One region of the Mesorhizobium sp. WSM4898 genome, then DNA from elsewhere that is predicted to be linked to it. Evidence: riboswitches for the same ligand, from Rfam matches in the RefSeq annotation. Region 1 holds a riboswitch; each other region holds the start of a gene.
What was found. Region 1 has a riboswitch for thiamine pyrophosphate ahead of thiC (phosphomethylpyrimidine synthase ThiC). Riboswitches for the same ligand answer to the same signal wherever they lie in the genome.

Region 1 (4,212 bases):
CAGCCGAAGTGGAATTTGACACCCATGGTCGCAAGCTTGTCATGAAGTGCCGCCATCGCCGGGCGTGGGTCGAGGTGAGCCTCGTCGGGGAAGAGCAATCCACGCCGGAAGCGGCCGGCGAGGTCGGGTTCCAGGAGCGCAATTTCGTTTTCATCGACGCGCCGATGCCCTGACGTGCGACTGGCGAACCGGTCAAGCTCACCGGCATCACGCGGCGCGGCCACGACCAATGTCCCGGCCCGTGTCACCTGACCCGACAGCACCGCATCCCACCAGTCGGCAGCATCGCGTCCGAGATCCAGCACCGGCTGCTCCGCGCTTTCGCGCTCGCACCATGGCGCCAGCATGCCGCCGGCGAACCACGACGCGTTGCCACCAAGGCCATGCCGCATCTCGGCGACGGTGACCGTCGCGCCGCGGGCGGCGAGTTCGAAAGCGACGGTGAGGCCGGCAACGCCGGCCCCTTTGACGAGCACCCTCATGATGGTTTGGGAGCCTCTGGCACGACCGGTACGCCAGTCTCGTCCGCCTGCATGTAGAGATCGCCGCCCTCCCGGTATTTTGCCGCCATTGCCGCCATGCCTTCCTTCTGGGCCTCGGCACGGATGTCGTGGGAAATGCGCATGGAGCAGAATTTCGGCCCGCACATCGAACAAAAATGTGCCAGCTTGTGCGCCTCCTTGGGCAAGGTCTGGTCGTGGAAGGACCGTGCGGTTTCGGGGTCGAGCGACAGGTTGAACTGGTCCTCCCAGCGGAACTCGAAGCGCGCGCGCGAAAGGGCATCATCCCTGGTTTTCGCTGCCGGATGGCCCTTCGCCAGATCGGCTGCATGGGCGGCTATCTTGTAGGTGATCACGCCAATCTTGACGTCGTTGCGGTCGGGAAGGCCGAGATGCTCTTTCGGCGTGACGTAGCAAAGCATTGCGGTGCCGAACCAGCCTATCATGGCGGCACCTATCCCTGAGGTGATGTGGTCATAGCCCGGCGCGATGTCGGTCGTCAGCGGCCCCAACGTGTAGAACGGCGCCTCACCGCACACTGCGAGCTGCTTGTCCATGTTCTGCTTGATCTTGTGCATGGGGACATGGCCCGGGCCTTCGATCATCACCTGGCAGTCCTTTGCCCAGGCAATCTTGGTGAGTTCTCCAAGTGTTTCCAGTTCGGCGAATTGCGCCGCGTCGTTCGCATCGGCGATTGAACCGGGACGAAGGCCGTCGCCGAGCGAGAAGGAGACGTCATAGGCTCTGGCGATGTCGCAGATCTCCTCGAAATGCTCGTAGAGGAAGCTCTCCCGGTGATGGTGCAGGCACCATTTGGCCATGATCGAGCCGCCGCGCGAGACGATGCCCGTGACCCGGTCGACGGTCAGCGGGATGTAGTGCAGCCGCACGCCGGCGTGGATGGTGAAATAGTCGACGCCTTGCTCGGCCTGCTCGATCAGCGTGTCGCGGTAGACCTCCCAGTTCAGATCCTCGGCGATGCCGTTGACCTTTTCCAGCGCCTGATAGAGCGGCACCGTACCGATCGGCACCGGCGCATTGCGCACGATCCAGTCGCGGATGTTGTGGATGTTGCGGCCGGTCGACAGGTCCATCACCGTGTCCGCGCCCCAGCGGATAGCCCAGACCATTTTTTCGACCTCTTCGGCCATCGACGATGTGACAGCCGAGTTACCGATGTTGGCGTTGATCTTGACCAGAAAATTGCGACCGATGATCATCGGCTCGCTCTCGGGATGATTGATGTTGGCGGGAATGATTGCGCGCCCGCGCGCCACCTCGTCGCGCACGAATTCGGGTGTGACGAAATCTGGGATCGCCGCGCCGAAGGCTTCGCCGTCGCGTTGCAGCTTGCCGCGCATCACCTCGCGGCCGAGATTCTCGCGGATGGCTACGAACTCCATTTCTGGCGTGATGATGCCGGCGCGCGCATAGGCAAGTTGGGTCACCGCCTTGCCCTGCTTGGCCTTGAGCGGCCGATTGCGTATCGGAAATTCCGGTGTCAGGCGCTCGCCGGTGGCGAATCCATTGTCTTCCGGCCGGACGTGGCGGCCGTCATAGGCTTCGACATCGCCACGCGCCGTGACCCATTCGTGGCGAAGCCGGGCAAGGCCTTTTTCGATGCTGGTTTCGACTGATGGATCGGTGTAGGGGCCGGACGGATCGTAGACGGTGACGGGCGGTTCGCCGGCCGTCGGATGGACGGAAATCTCGCGCATCGGCACCCTGATCTGCGGGTAGAGGACGCCGGGCTTGTGGATTTTCCGCGAGGCGGGCAGTGGTCCCGTCGATACGGCGGGGGTGAGGGCATTCATCGTGAGGCTCCTTTGCTCATGCATTGGAGACCCAGTTCTGTGCCGGAAGGATGAAAAGACGCTTCTGTAGACCTGCTGCAACAGGACCTCGGGCGTAAACTCCCGCAAAGCGCTTGCACCGTCCCTACGCCAGTATGAACTGGATCAGGTTCAACGGGTCACTGCGCCGCGAAAGCCAGCAGTATCTCAGCCCCTTGCCGGGACTCCCCTGGTGAATGCCTTAGGTTGAACGGGCTGACGCTATCTTGTCAAGCGCATTCGGGCGCCTTCGGCCGGTGGCGACGACCGGCGGCCAGCCGGGCGGAGAGCTCGCGCATGCATCGGGGACAAGTCACGCCCCGTAGACCGGGGCTGAATGGCCAAAGCCTCATTCGCTTCGTGAAGGATGGAGAAACTGTATTGGCCATGTGCGCGTATCGACCAAGTAGCTCAGGCGGTCACGGATGTGGTTATTCTGGTCGAAGGTGACGAACGGCCTTGGGGGTCACCTCCTTTAGGATTCAGAGGTTGGAAGACGGCTTCTCGCGATCACGGCCATCAGGAAATACCTGTCTTCGGCTCAACCTCGACATGGCGTCCGATCGACCGCAGATATACAGCTATCTCGTTCATGAGATGATCGCGTTCGCCGTAGATTTCAGCAATCCTACGCAGCTGTGGCTCGACGGCCCTCCGTTGCGCTGGCGTGAAATCAGCATCGCCAAAGACGTATCCCAAGTTGCCAATCGCGCAAATTTTGCAGCCGGCGTCCACAACTGCTTGTACGAATGCCGGAATGTCTTTTTCTTGCATGGTCTTCATGTCGAACCTCTCGTGAATGGCGTGCTTGCGCCCCAATCTGCCTTTTCAGCGTGTCCTCTGGGCGGCGCAAGCCCTGAGCGTGACTGTGCACGGGCAACCTCGACTATCCCATCTGCCACGCTCTTTAGAATCGGTGGGGTCTGGTGATCGCAGGCTGGGCCACTCAAAAGCCTGCAAGAAGAAAGTCATGGCGACCATTGCTCAAGATCGCAAGGGTGCGTGCAAGACCTTCCGTTGGCAGTCATGCACGCTCGCTCAGAGATAGTCCGGCCGCGGAAATTCTCCCTTATTCGTAAGAAAGCTCATTGAGCAACTGGGCATTGAGCAACTGGGTCTCACGTCACGGGTCTCGTGTGCTTCACAGCCGAAAAATAGCCGCCGTGGCAATTCTCGAAAAGTGCAGGCTACCTCGTTAAGGACACTGCGGATGATCGTTCGCGCTTGGCAAAAGCGAACGGATTAGTCTATGGCTCTCGGCAGGGGGGCGAGTTATGCGGCGGGTGCGAATCCTTCAAGTAGGCGATATTCACTATCCGGACTGGCATCCTTCCTCTAGCAACATCGATGCCAAGGATAGCAAGTTCGCTCCGAAAATAACGCAGAAGCTACGCGCGTCTTCGCTGCGTGCCGTCTTGACGAAACTTCGGCGGCTGACGACTTCGAAGCCCTTGGATTCGATCGCCTTCATGGGGGATTTCACGAGCCGTGGCGACAAGACCTTCATTGCTTCGGCATTCCAGCATTTCACGTTGCTCTGCCGCGCACAGGGACGCAGTTCAAAGGCGCTTCCGTTGATATTCGTACCGGGAAATCACGATGTGAACCGTGATGACGCGCGCGAACTTGGACCGACTGAGAAATTCAGCGAAATGGCGAGTTTAGCCGCCCGCTTGGGTTGGCAGACCGTTCCCGTGGACCAACCCGTGCACTTCAGACTTCCGACAGGATCCGCAGGCGCAAACTTCATCCTCGTCAACACAGCGATAGGCAGTTGGGAGCTTCAAAACCTTCCCGCGTTCCTTCGTGATCGTCTCGAGGCACTCAGTCCTTCTACAGAGCCTCTAGATCTCGGCTCGCCGGACATCTCGGGACATTCG
Region 2 (4,212 bases), on a different contig from region 1:
TTCGACATCGAACCGGAAGGATGCCTCGCCATAGCTGAAGGATACGCCGTCCAACGTGACGGCCAGGCCCTTCGTGGCTGCGATGCCATTATTATCCCTCGTCATGCCTTTGCCTCCCGCCCCAGCCAGTCGGCGGCGACAACCAGCATCAGGCAGACGAGGCCGAGCAGCAAGGCCAGCCCCGCGGCGTCGGCGGTCCGGTAGCTGCCCATGCGCGCGAGTAGAAGATAGGGCAAGGTCTGGACGGAATCGCTGCCGAACAGCGCGATCACGCCGAGATCGCCGAGCGACAGCGCCATGGCGAACGCAAAGCCGGTGGCCAAGGGCCGCCGGAGCGACGGCCAGTCGACCAGCCGCAGCCGGTTCCAGCCGGAAATGCCGAGCGCCAGGCAGAGTCGCTCGTGGCGCTCGCTCGCCGCGTCATAGGCAGGGCGGACGGCGCGAATGGCAAATGGCATCGCCATCACCGCATTGACCGCGACGACCATGACAGGTGCGATGGCGAACACATCGGTGATGTTGCGCAGAGCCAGGAACCAGCCGGCGCCGATCACGATGGGCGGCACGACCAGCACGAAACCGGCGCCGGTGTCGGCGGCGTGTTCGAGCAGCGACATGGCGCCGCCCGCGCGGCGCCGCAGGGCCAGTGCGCGTCGGGCGGCAACCAGCGACAGCGACAGCATCACGCAAAGCAGCGCCGAGAGAAAGGAGAGCCCGGCGCTGGTGAGCGTCGCGCGGCGCACGGCGTCCTCGCCGGCCAGCCGGCCGAGATCCGCCTCCAGCCCGGCGAGCACGGTCGCCGCCATCGGTGCGGCGACGAACAGCAGCGCAAGCACGATGAGGCCGGCATTCAACACGGCCTCGGTGGTGCTGGTCGCAAGATAGCGGCGTGGCGCTACCGGCAGATTCGCATCGCCGACCGTGTTGGCGCCGAGTCGCGTCAGCATGGCGACCACGACGAAGGTCAGCACGATCTGCAGAAACGTTAGTGTCACGGCCCGCGCGGGATCGAAATCGAAGCGCAGCGCCTGGTAGATCGCGACCTCTAGCGTCGTCGCCGCCGGCCCGCCACCCAGCGTCAGTACGATTGTGAAGGAGGTGATGCACAGCATGAAGACCAGCCCGGCGACCCCCGGCAGCACCGTGCGCAGCGCCGGCCATTCGATCAGCCGGAAGGCCGACCGAGCGTCCATACCGAGCTGGCTCGCCAGCCGCCACTGGTCGGCCGGCACGGTGCCGAGCGCCTCGAGGAACAGCCGCGTGGCCAATGGCAGGTTGAAGAAGACATGCGCGACCAGGATGCCGGAAAGGCCGTAAATGCCCGGCCATTCCCCACCGCCGAACGTGCCGAGGATGCCGGCAAAATAACCGGCACGGCCGTAGAGCGCCAACACGCCGAGCGCGGCGACGATGGCCGGCAGCGCCAGCGGCACCGTGAACAACTGCAGGATCAGGCGACGTCCGGGAAAGTTCGTTTGCCTGGACAGGGCGCGGCCGACGAACACTGCCGGCAAGACCGAAAGCAATGTCGACAGCAGCGCCTGCCAAAGCGTGAAGCGGGCGACGCGGAGCAGATAGCTGTCGAAGGCCGCGGCAGCGCTGGACGGACCGCTCGCGCCTTCGAGGATCAGGCCGGCGAAGGCGCCGCCGATGAGCAAAGTGATGGCGACAAGGGCGATGATGCCGGCGGTGATGCGAGGGTCAGGGCGCGGCGTGGATTGCACGCTGCACCACGTTGGCTCGAGCTAGCGAACGCCACGTTCCGTCGCACCCCCCTCTGTCCTGCCGGACATCTCCCACTCTAGGAGGGAGATTGGCAGCTTTGCCGCTCTTCCTACACCGTCGGCGGCTAGCGAAATCACCGATGACCGCGAATTTCCCCCTTTGCGGGGGAGATGGCCGGCCGGACAGAGGGGGGTGCTCAAGCGCCATCCTGCGTCCTACTTGCTCATCGCCGCCAGCCATTCATCCACCCAGGCCTTGCGGTTGGCCGCCACCTCGTCCGGGCTGAACAGCAGGGTTTTGGTCGGCTTCACCAGCTTTTCGAAGGCCGGGTTGAGCGGCTTGTCGGTCTTGCCGGCCGGGAACATCCAGTTGGTCTCCGGGATGATGTCCTGGAACTTGGGCCCGGTCATGAAGGCTATGAATTTTTCCGCCAGCGGGTTCTTCGCGCCGGTTTTGGTGATGCCGGCGACCTCGATCTGCAGATATTCGCCCTCCTCGAAGGACGCCGCCTGATAGCGCTCGGTGTTCTCGGCCACCATGTGGTAGGCCGGCGAGGTGGTATAGGAGAGAACCATCGGCGCCTCGCCCTTGGTGAACAGACCATAGGCCTCGCTCCAGCCCGGCGTCACGGTCAGCACCTTCGGCTTCAGCTTGGCCCAGGCTTCCGGCGCCTTGTCGCCATAGACCGACTTGACCCACAGCAGCAGCCCGAGGCCCGGCGTCGAAGTGCGCGGATCCTGGATGATGATCTTGTCGGGGCCGGCGCCCTCGACCAGTTCCTTCAAGCTCTTCGGCGGCGTCTTCAGCTTTTCGGTGTCGTAGACGACGGCGAAATAGCCGTAGTCGAAAGGCACGAAAGTGTCGTCTTTCCAGCCGCCGGGCACATTCAAATCGGCCACCGCGCCATGCCGCGCGAATAGGCCGCTCGCCTTGGCATCCGCGGTCAGGTTGGTATCAAGGCCGAGCACGACATCAGCCTTGGTGCCGGCGCCCTCCAGCTTGACGCGGTTGAGCAGTGCCACGCCGTCGGCAACCGAGACGAATTCAAGATCGCAGCCGCATTCGGCCTCGAATTCCTTCCTCACCGCGGGCCCGGGACCCCAGTCGGCGGTGAAGCTTTCGTAGGTGTAGACGGTAAGCTTGTCTTTAGCCTCGGCAGGTCCGCCTGCCAAAAGCGAAACAAGGCCGACTGCAAGAACAAGGTTGGACAATAGCGAGCGCATCGGCGCCTCCTTCGTTCGCGTTAAAGGAATTGAGGCGTCGGATGGTCCGAAACGTCTAATCCCTCCGCCGGTACAAACCGGATCAGGTTCAGCGGGTTGGCTTTGTGCCTCTCAGCCGGTTCGCAAAATCAGCGTCCGGCACCCCGTTAGAGCATTTCGAGACATAGGCCCGGCCGATGCGGCGCGCAAGCGGAAGTTTCCTGGGCATCCATCAGGGTTCACCGCGGTAGCGAAGTGCGATTCCGTTTGGACGCGCCCGCTTCCGTTTCGTTGGCCGGGCTGGTAAGGGCGACGGCCATGGGCACATTCACCATCCTGCTTGGCGGCGATCTCGTCCGCACGCCTCGGCTCGATCGCCAGATCGAAGGCTCCCGCATCATCGCCGCCGATGCCGGTATCGGCCATGCCGATATGCTTGGCCTGCTGCCGGAGCTCTGGGTCGGAGATTTCGACTCGGTGCCGGCGAGCCTGCCGGAGAATCTGGCCGCCGTGCCGCGCAAGATTTTCCCGACCGAGAAGGATATGACCGACGGCGAGCTCGCCATTGCCGCGGCGCTGGCGCGCGGCGCCACCAGCCTGGTGCTGGCCGGCGCCTTCGGCGGCAAGCGCGCCGATCATGCCTTTCTGCATTTGGCTCTAAGCGTGCGGCTGGCCGAGGCGGGCACGACCGTGCTGCTGACCAGCGGCGCCCAGGAGGGCGTGCCCATCCTGCCGGGCAAAGCCGGCTTCGACTACGCCGAGGGCACGCTGTTCTCGGTGCTCGGCTTCTCCGACCTCGCCGGCCTGACGGTCTCAGGCGCCAAATGGCCGCTGGACGGTGTCGAGGTGGCGTTCGGCTCATCGCTTACCATATCAAATGAGATCAAGGATCGGCTCGAGATCGCGCTCGAGCGTGGCCGGGCGCTGCTGCTCGCCCACCCCTATCCTCTTCCCGAAAGCTGACATGGCCCCGCCTCTTCTCAATCTGGATGGCATAAAACTGACTTTTGGCGGCACGCCGCTGCTCGACGGCGCGGCACTGAGCGCCTCCGCCGGCGAGAAGATCGCGCTTGTAGGCCGCAACGGTTCGGGCAAGTCGACGCTGCTCAAGATCGTCGCGGGGCTGATCGAACCGCAGGACGGCGAAGTATTCCGCCAGCCCTCGGCAACGGTGCGCTACCTGCCGCAAATGCCCGATATGGATGGCTTCGCCAGCGTGCGCGCCTATGTCGAAGCCGGCCTCGGGCCGGCCGACGACCCGCATCGCGCCACTTATCTGATGGAG
Region 3 (4,212 bases), on a different contig from region 1:
GAATGAGCACCTTCATGGCGTGTCCGTGCGCTCGGGGGTGCTGTCGACGGGCATGTAGAGATCGCCGCCGTCCCGGTACTTCGCAGCCATGGCCGCGAGCCCTTCCTTCTGCGCTTCCGCGCGGATGTCGTGCGAGATCCGCATCGAGCAGAATTTGGGACCGCACATGGAGCAGAAATGCGCCACCTTGTGCGCCTCCTTCGGCAGGGTTTCGTCGTGGAAGGCGCGCGCCGTCTCGGGATCGAGCGAGAGGTTGAACTGGTCCTCCCACCGGAACTCGAAGCGCGCTCGCGACAGCGCGTCGTCCCTGACCTTGGCGGCCGGATGGCCCTTGGCCAGATCTGCGGCATGGGCGGCGATCTTGTAGGTGATGACGCCGGTCTTGACGTCATCGCGGTCGGGCAGGCCGAGATGCTCCTTCGGCGTGACGTAGCAGAGCATCGCCGTTCCGAACCAGCCGATCATCGCCGCACCGATGCCCGATGTGATGTGGTCATAGCCGGGCGCGATGTCGGTGGTGAGCGGTCCAAGCGTGTAGAACGGCGCTTCGCCACAGACCGCGAGCTGCTTGTCCATGTTTTGCTTGATCTTGTGCATCGGCACGTGGCCGGGGCCCTCGATCATCACCTGGCAGTCCTTGGACCAGGCGATCTTGGTGAGCTCTCCGAGCGTTTCCAGCTCGGCGAACTGGGCCGCGTCATTGGCATCGGCGATCGAGCCGGGGCGAAGGCCGTCGCCGAGCGAGAACGCCACGTCATAGGCCCGGGCGATGTCGCAGATCTCCTCGAAATGCTCGTAGAGAAAACTCTCCTGGTGGTGATGCAGGCACCACTTGGCCATGATCGAGCCGCCGCGCGACACGATGCCGGTGACGCGGTCGACGGTCAGCGGGATATAGGGCAGGCGCACGCCGGCATGGATCGTGAAATAGTCCACGCCCTGCTCGGCCTGCTCGATGAGGGTGTCGCGGAACACCTCCCAGGTCAGTTCCTCGGCGACGCCGCCGACCTTCTCCAGCGCCTGGTAGATCGGCACGGTGCCGATCGGCACCGGCGAATTGCGCACGATCCATTCGCGGATGTTGTGGATGTTGCGCCCGGTCGAGAGGTCCATCACCGTATCGGCGCCCCAGCGGATCGCCCACACCATCTTCTCGACCTCTTCGGCCATCGACGAGGTGACGGCGGAGTTGCCGATATTGGCGTTGATCTTGACCAGGAAATTGCGGCCGATGATCATCGGCTCGCTTTCCGGGTGGTTGATGTTGGACGGGATGATGGCGCGGCCGCGCGCCACCTCGTCGCGCACGAATTCCGGCGTGACGAAGTCGGGGATCGCGGCGCCGAAGCTTTCGCCATCACGTTGAACTTTCGAACGCAACTGCTCACGGCCGAGGTTCTCGCGGATGGCGACGAACTCCATCTCAGGCGTGATGATGCCGGCGCGCGCATAGGCGAGCTGTGTGACGGCGCGGCCGCCGGCCGCGCGCAACGGTCTGTTGCGAACCGGGAATTCCGGCGTCAGGCGATCGGCTGAGACGAAGCCGTTGTCTTCCGGCTTGATCGTGCGGCCCTCGTAGCGCTCCACGTCTCTGCGCGCCTCGATCCATGCCTCGCGCAGCCGTGGCAAGCCACGCTCGATGTCGGTTTTCATCGCGGTGTCCGTGTAGGGACCGGACGAGTCATAGACCGTGACCGGCGGCTCGCCGGCGCTCGGGTGGACCGAGATCTCGCGCATCGGCACCCGCAGCTCCGGGTGGAGCTGACCGGGTTTGTGGACCTTCTTCGAAGCGGGCAATTCGCCGACGGTGACGGTCGGGGTGTGGGCATCCATGAGTGAGCCTCCTTGCTCGAGTGCACGGAGACCCAGTCCACGCGATGAGGAGGAAGTGACGCTTCGCTTAGGATGCGGGCACTGCCCGAATGCCGAAGCCGGATTGCCGACCCGCGAAACCTCGCACCGTCCCTACGCCAGTATGAACTGGATCAGGTTCAACGGGTCACTGCGCGCTATTAGCAGTATCTCAGCCCCTTGCCGGGACTCCCCTGGTGAGGCGCCTAGGTTGGACGATGCGACGCTATCCTGTCAACTCGACTTCATGACTTCTCCAGCCTCGAACAAGCGACGAGAAGGGGCGCAGCCACGCAGCTTTGATCGAGCAACTCTTACATCGACGCCCATTGAGCCACGACCTTGCGCGCGTCGAGCTGGCAGTCGGGGCCCACTTGTCATCCGCCAAGGAAACGCTTTTGCGATCCCTTGTGGCGGCGGATTGAAGAACGCATTTTTCGCCTCGAAGAGCATCTGTTCGGCGTCTACGGACGCTGGTTCGATTTGTTCAGGACCGAATTATTGCGCAGCCGTAAGGGTCGAGTTGCAGCGTTCCTTCAACGGCCTTGCCCGTCAGCAGGTCGAGGCCCTTTGGGACGTTGGTTACGATCACGGCGACTTCCGTGGTGTTCAGCACGAACATCAGCCGGCGGTCGTCGGCTTCCCTGACAGAGACCTCCACCCCGGCAGGCAGGTCGGGCAGCAAAGGCGCTATACCGGCTTTGGCCAGCACGACATCGACAAGCTTCTCCGTCAGTTGCGGCGTGAGATACGTGCCGACATAGACAACCCGACCTTGCCCAACCTTGCGGGCGGTAATTGCCGGAGAGCCGGCGGCGAAGCGGTTCGACCAGATGCCGAGCACCTCGGTGTCAGGCGCTACATCAAGCACCTCGTACAAATGCGCAGCCTGGAATTCTTCATTGCCAAGGGTGAACAGGTATTTGCGTTCCGCGGACGAGGCCGGGAGCGGCGGCGGTGCATAGGCGCCCATCGGAGCCGGACGAAACAGCGGAAACAGGCCGCTGCCGCCTTCGGGAACGACGCGGCCGAACTCCGCCACCCTGACGCCGCTCAGGGCTGCAAGGGCCTTGCCGGGCGCCTGCTCGCGAATGATGTGGTTGTTCTCGTCCCTCGTCCCGCTCAATGCCGATAGGATCAGCGTACCGCCGTTGCGGACGAATGTTTCAACAGCCTCGTTCCATTCATCCTTCCACATCACCCAATGCGGGACGTAGAGCGCCTTGAGCCGCGAAAGATCGTCTTCGGGATGAATGAACCCGCATGCAATGCCGTTCTGATAGCAGTGGCGATGAAGCAGCGTCGCGTCTTCGAGCGGACTGGGGAGGCCGATCGGATAGGTCTTGTGAGCCTCCTGGTTGTCGAAGTCCGCGCCGGCGATGCCGAGGTCCATGCGCACTGCGGTGCCAAGAATCTGCTCCTTCGCGGCGGCGATCTCATGGAAGAAGCGGCCTGCCTCGTCATAGCGGCGGCGCGGCACGTCGTCGTGATCGATGACGCCCATCCAGTAGATCTCGGCGCCGAAATGCGCGGGACGCCAACGAAAGAACATGACACCGTCGGCGCCGCGCGCCACCGAGGTCATGGCCATGCGACGCATCTCGCCGGGCTCCGGCGTCATCGTCGAGAAGCCGGGCTGGCTGCCGAAGCCTGAGGCCTGCTCCGGAACGATGAAGTTGCCGGAATAGGCGCGGCATATGTCGAGATGGAGGGCCTGGGTCGCCGCATGCCCGCCGGTTCGGCGCATCTCGTCATAGAGCATCGGATAGATGTCGAAGCCGATGAAATCGAGGTCCTGTCCGAACTGACCGCGGAAGTCGATGTCGGCAAGCTGGCCAAGATTGTGGAAGATGAACCAGTCCGGATTGGCGACACGCAGGATCTCGACCTGGTCGTGTTGGAAGGCCGCGGTCGCGGCGGCCAGAAAGCGATGGTAGTCCTGCACGTGGCCGGGGCTGGGGTAGGACGGCATGAGCGGTCTCGGCAGGTCGATCTGCGAGAAATCGTCGTAGGCCGTCGCCCAGAAGTGGCCGCCCCAGGCGAAGTTCAACGCCTCAATGGTGCCGTAGGCCTTCTGCAGGTATTTCTGGAACTCCAGCCTTGTCGAAGGCGCGAACGATTCCGACACCGTGGTGTTGAGCTCGTTGTCCGTCTGCCAGCCGATCACACGCGGGTTGTGCCGATAATGCTCGGCCATGGCGCGGGTGATGCGGCGGCTGTGGGCGCGGAATACCGGGCTTGTGGTGTCGGCATGCTGGCGCGATCCGTGGCTTGAGGCCCGCCCGTTCATGTCAACGCGCAGCACTTCGGGATAGTTGACGGTGAGCCAGCGGGGAGGGGTGGCTGTCGGCGTGCACATGA

Region 2: it holds a riboswitch for thiamine pyrophosphate, as region 1 does, so the genes downstream of both, thiB (thiamine ABC transporter substrate binding subunit) here and thiC (phosphomethylpyrimidine synthase ThiC) in region 1, are expected to answer to the same signal.
Region 3: it holds a riboswitch for thiamine pyrophosphate, as region 1 does, so the genes downstream of both, thiC (phosphomethylpyrimidine synthase ThiC) here and thiC (phosphomethylpyrimidine synthase ThiC) in region 1, are expected to answer to the same signal.

The regions. Positions count from the first base shown of each region.
Region 1 covers NZ_JARTVQ010000017.1:28,255-32,466, forward strand. Annotated here, with positions in the region: gene thiO (glycine oxidase ThiO) at 1-482, opposite strand, end outside; gene thiC (phosphomethylpyrimidine synthase ThiC) at 479-2,314, opposite strand; TPP riboswitch at 2,418-2,534, opposite strand; gene P9228_RS30255 (hypothetical protein) at 2,852-3,115, opposite strand; gene P9228_RS30260 (metallophosphoesterase) at 3,607-4,212, shown strand, end outside.
Region 2 covers NZ_JARTVQ010000011.1:92,982-97,193, reverse strand. Annotated here, with positions in the region: gene thiQ (thiamine ABC transporter ATP-binding protein) at 1-105, opposite strand, end outside; gene thiP (thiamine/thiamine pyrophosphate ABC transporter permease) at 102-1,724, opposite strand; gene thiB (thiamine ABC transporter substrate binding subunit) at 1,941-2,948, opposite strand; TPP riboswitch at 2,991-3,104, opposite strand; gene P9228_RS28160 (thiamine diphosphokinase) at 3,246-3,890, shown strand; gene P9228_RS28155 (ABC-F family ATP-binding cassette domain-containing protein) at 3,892-4,212, shown strand, end outside.
Region 3 covers NZ_JARTVQ010000002.1:777,672-781,883, reverse strand. Annotated here, with positions in the region: gene thiO (glycine oxidase ThiO) at 1-16, opposite strand, end outside; gene thiC (phosphomethylpyrimidine synthase ThiC) at 13-1,833, opposite strand; TPP riboswitch at 1,945-2,057, opposite strand; gene P9228_RS11175 (beta-galactosidase) at 2,339-4,212, opposite strand, start outside.